2 regions of the Arthrobacter sp. Y-9 genome follow, and region 2 is predicted to be linked to the other one. Evidence: predicted binding sites of a transcription regulator. Region 2 holds the regulator's gene; the other holds the start of a gene.

Region 1 (2,386 bases), 870 kb from region 2:
CGCTGGGCGGCGGTCATCGAGGCGTAGCCGAGCGCGTCGTAGAGGACGCCGGAGTACACGCTGTGCGCCGGGGCGGCGGATTCGTGCCGGAGCCGTGTGTTGCGGGCCACCTCCTCATGCAGGGAGGCTCCCACGCCCAGCAGCTCCAGAGCGTCCTCGTGGGCGCTCACGGTGCCGAGCGCCTCCAGCACTTCAGCCCGGGCCGTGTTCAGTTCCGGGAAGCTCAGGGCGGAGAAGTCGACGCCGGGGCCCTGGGACGCGGCGGTCTTGCCTTCGGAGGGAGGGAGGAGGATCAGCACCGTTCGATGGTAGCGAATCCGGGGACCGCTCCCGATCCGGCTCGACGCCGTCCTGTCCAGGCCGGTCCGGGCTGGCGGCCGGGCGGTCCCGCGGCGGATAGAATGGTCGCTGGACGGGTTGGCTGGGCGATCGCGTTGACGCTCCGGCGTCACCGAGGAAAGTCCGGGCTCCGCAGAGCAGGGTGGTGGGTAACGCCCACTCGGGGTGACCCGCAGGCCAGTGCCACAGAAAACAGACCGCCACGCGCCTCGGCGCGGGGTAAGGGTGAAACGGTGGTGTAAGAGACCACCAGCTCCCCGGGTGACCGGGGAGGCTCGGTAAACCCCACCTGGAGCAAGGCCAGACAGGATGTGTTCGAGGGCTGCTCGCCCGAGCATCCGGGTAGGCCGCTTGAGGCCACTGGCAACAGTGGTCCTAGATGGATGATCGCTACGCCGCCTCCGGTAACGGGCGCGGCTGACAGAACCCGGCTCACAGGCCAACCCGTCCACTCATCGATCCGTTTGTGACTGATGTCACCGGAGTCCCGTCCCGGGGGCGGTCCCGGGGACGATAAACTGATCACGAACGCTGTTGTTCACCCCGCCGGGCCTGCGTTCGCCTAGGCGGTTTTTTCATGCCCTGAACCCCGGTGGCGAACTGCGCCCGACGTCGCGCGCAGAAGAGAAAGGTTCCTTGAGTGAGTCAGAACTCCGAGTCCTTCGAGCAGTGGATGAGCCGTGAGGCCAAGGCTGAGGCGATGATCCCGATCGTCGGCCGCCTGTACCGCGACAACAATGTGGTGACCAGCATCCACGGGCGCAGCCTGATCAACAAGTCCACCATGCAGATCCTCAAGGCGCACCGTTTCGCCCGCCGGATCAGCCAGCGCGAGCTGACCCTGGAGGACACCCTGCCTCTCGTGGAGGCGATCGACCGCCTCGAGCTCGGCGCCGCGGCCGTGGATCTGGCCCTGCTGAACGAGAAGTACCACGACACCGCCGCCGATCGTCCGCTCGAGGAGTTCCTCCGCGAGGAGCTGGCCCCCGTCGTCGGCCGTCAGGGCGCCGATGATCGCACGAGCCAGGACGTGGTGCTGTACGGTTTCGGCCGCATCGGCCGTCTGCTGGCCCGCATCCTCGTGGAGAAGCACGGCGGCGGTCAGGGCCTGCGTCTGCGGGCCATCGTGGTCCGCAAGGGCAGCGACAACGACCTCGCCAAGCGCGCGAGCCTGCTCCGCCGCGACTCCGTCCACGGGCCTTTCGAGGGCACCATCCAGGTGGACGAGGAATCCCAGACCATCACGGTCAACGGCATCCGCATCCAGGTCATCTACTCGGACAGCCCGTCCACCGTGGACTACACGGCGTACGGCATCGAGAACGCCCTCGTGGTGGACAACACCGGCCGCTGGCGTGACGCCGAAGGCCTCAGCCAGCACCTGCAGAGCAAGGGCGCGGCCCGCGTGCTCCTCACGGCTCCGGGCAAGGGCGATCTGAAGAACATCGTCCACGGCATCAACCACGGCGTGATCTCGGACGAGGACACGATCGTCTCCGCCGCGAGCTGCACCACCAACGCGATCACCCCGGTTCTGAAGGCCATCAACGACAAGTTCGGCGTCCTGCACGGCCACGTTGAGACCGTCCACTCCTTCACCAACGATCAGAACCTGATCGACAACTTCCACAAGGGTGACCGCCGTGGCCGTTCCGCCGCGTTGAACATGGTCATCACGGAGACCGGCGCCGCCAAGGCCGTCGCCAAGGCCCTGCCGGAACTGGCCGGCAAGCTCACGGGCAACGCCATCCGCGTCCCCACGCCGGACGTGTCCATGGCGATCCTGAACCTCAACCTGGAGAACGGCACCACCAAGGACGAGGTCAACGAGTACCTGCGCGAGCTGTCCCTGCACTCGGGCCTGCGCAAGCAGATCGACTTCATCGACTCGCCCGAGGTGGTCTCCACCGACTTCGTCGGATCGCGCCGCACCGGCATCGTGGACGGCCTCGCCACGATCGCCAACGACAAGAACCTGGTCCTCTACGTCTGGTACGACAACGAGTTCGGCTACAGCTGCCAGGTCGTCCGCGTGATGGAGGAGATG
Region 2 (2,386 bases):
CTTCCGCTCGTACATCTTGCGGGCGGCGTGGAAGATGCTGGCGCCGCGGATCAGCGTGTTGTCCACGTCGAAGAAGGCGGCTTCATGGCGGTGCAGATCGGCCACGGGAACGCTGGAGGATGATTCAGTTCGCGTGGAGGCCATGAAGACGAGTCTATCCAACGGCGCTGATGTGCCGTGGGTGCCCCGATACCGCTACCGTGGGAGGATGCGGGTCCCTGAACTTCTCCTCATCACCAAGAAGGACTGTCATCTGTGCGCCGCGGCCCGTGAGACCGTGTCCGAGGTGGCCGGCCGCCTGGGAGTCCCCTGGCGGGAATCCCTGATCGACGACGACGCCGGCCTGCGGGAGCGGTTCGCCGACGAGGTGCCCGTGGTGATGATCGACGGCGTGCAGCGCGACTTCTGGACGATCGACCCCGTCCGCCTGGAGCGGAAGCTGCGCGCTGCGCAGCAGGGCTGACCGAGGCCGCCCATGAAGAAGACTGACCGATGAAGAAAAAAGAACTGAGTCCGCTGCCGACCGGGGGGAAGGCCCCCGTGGAGGTGCCGCGCAGCGCGCAGGATGCGCTGAGCGGTTATCCGGCTGCCGGGCAGGCGGTCAAGCAGATCCCGCCGGCCGCCGTCGCGCGTCTGACGCTCTACCTGCGCGCCCTCAACTCCCTGACCGGCGACGGCGTGGAGCGGGTCTCCTCGGAGGCGCTGGCGGAAGCGTCCGGGGTCAGCTCGGCGACGCTGCGGAAGGACCTCAGCTACATCGGCTCCCATGGCACGCGCGGTGTCGGCTATGAGGTCGACTACTTGAACCGTCAGATCGCCGCAGCACTGGGCCTCACCCTGGACTGGAAAGTGGCGATCGTGGGTGCGGGCAACCTGGGCCGCGCGCTCGCCCGGTACGGCGGTTTCCAGTCACGTGGGTTCGACATCGTGGCGATCTTCGACGCCGACCCGCTCATCGTCGGCCAGGAGATCGGCTTCCTGAGGGTGAGCGACGTCCTCGGACTCGAAACGGGCCTGGCGCAGACCCGGGCGAACATGGTCGTGCTCGCGCTGCCCGCGCATGTGGCCCAGGAGATGTGCGACCGCGTGGTCTCGGCCGGGGTGAAGAGCATTCTGAGTTTCGCGCCCATCACGCTCCAGGTCCCGGACGGGGTGAATCTGCGCAAGGTGGACATGGCCACCGAACTGCAGATCCTGGCGTATCACGCCCAGCGTCTGGTGGACTGACCCGGCCTTTCGTGGCGCCGGAACGGCCGCGGGGATGAAAAATCGCCACCCGGTGGGGGAACACTCGGTAAACTTTGGTCTAGACCAAAAGATCCCGGGAGCCGAGCCTCTAGTGTTCCCTCCGTAAGGTCTCCCGCCGCAAAGGAACTCCCATGCCTCAGCACTCCTCCGCCCCCGACGCCGTCCGCGCGCTCCTGGACTCGGCCGAGGCGGTGCTGTTCGACTTCAACGGGACGCTCTCCCTCGACGAGGACCTCATGGCCAGGCTCTACGCGGACGCCGCGCGCGAGGTCTGCGGGCTGGAGCTCACTCCGGAGGAGTACGGCGAGCGGTTCGTGGGTCTCAGCGACCCGGACATCTGTGCCGCCCTGGCCTCGGGGGATGAGCGCCTCGCGGCCCGCATCCTGGATCATCTCTGCGAGGCGTACCTCCGCGAGATCCGCCAGGAGCCGCGGATTCCCGCCGCGCACGTCGCCGTGGTCCGCGAACTGGTCGCCGCCGGGACGAGGGTCGCCGTCGTGACGGGCACGCAGCGACGCCTGCTGGAGCCTGCGCTGGAGGACAGCGGGCTGTCGGGGCTGATCTCGGCCACGGTCTGCAGCGACGACGTCGAGCGCGGCAAGCCGGATCCGGAGGGCTTCCTGCGCGGCGCCGAGCTGCTGGGTGCGGCTGCCTCGGCGACCGTGGTCTTCGAGGACTCACTCGCCGGGGTGGCGGCTGCGCGGGCGGCGGGCATGCGGTGTGTGCTGGTCGGGTCGCTCGCCACCGCGACGCCGGCCACGGGTTCGCCCACGGAGGTGCACCCGCTCGGGGAGCTTGCGGCGCTGGCGGCCTGAGACCTTCGGGGGCCGGGCTCAGGTGGCGCCGGTGGTGACCCGCAGGCGGAGGGAGTCCGAGCGGTGGATGTCCTCCGCGTACTCCACCGGCAAGCCGTCCGACCGATAGGCGGTCCTGATGATCCGCAGAACCGGGTGGCGGGCGCCGATCGAGAGGAGTTCCCGCTCTTCCGGTGTGGCCGCGGAAGGGGTGAGGTCCTCGGTCTTCCGGACGGGTTCCCAGCCGAGGCCCTGCAGGCGCGCGTAGACGGAGCCGGTCAGCGATTCGACCGCGAAGCCGGGCAGCCTCGCCGCCGGGAACCACGAGTCTTCGAGCATGAGCG

The links. Region 2 encodes Rex, which represses fermentation and respiration genes when NADH is low (regulators of the CRP and FNR family bind a similar motif). Its sites were predicted from a motif close to CTTGTGAANNNNTTCACAAG; they were not measured.
Region 1: the regulator Rex is predicted to act here: its motif matches at 803-822, upstream of P9849_RS09650 (glyceraldehyde-3-phosphate dehydrogenase).

Annotation. Positions count from the first base shown of each region.
Region 1 covers NZ_CP121463.1:2,149,595-2,151,980, reverse strand. Annotated here, with positions in the region: gene P9849_RS09660 (peroxide stress protein YaaA) at 1-299, opposite strand, end outside; RNA gene rnpB (RNase P RNA component class A) at 414-790, shown strand; gene P9849_RS09650 (glyceraldehyde-3-phosphate dehydrogenase) at 1,013-2,386, shown strand, end outside.
Region 2 covers NZ_CP121463.1:3,022,498-3,024,883, reverse strand. Annotated here, with positions in the region: gene P9849_RS13710 (HAD-IB family hydrolase) at 1-144, opposite strand, end outside; gene P9849_RS13705 (glutaredoxin family protein) at 209-463, shown strand; gene P9849_RS13700 (redox-sensing transcriptional repressor Rex) at 493-1,227, shown strand; gene P9849_RS13695 (HAD family phosphatase) at 1,380-2,063, shown strand; gene P9849_RS13690 (GntR family transcriptional regulator) at 2,082-2,386, opposite strand, start outside.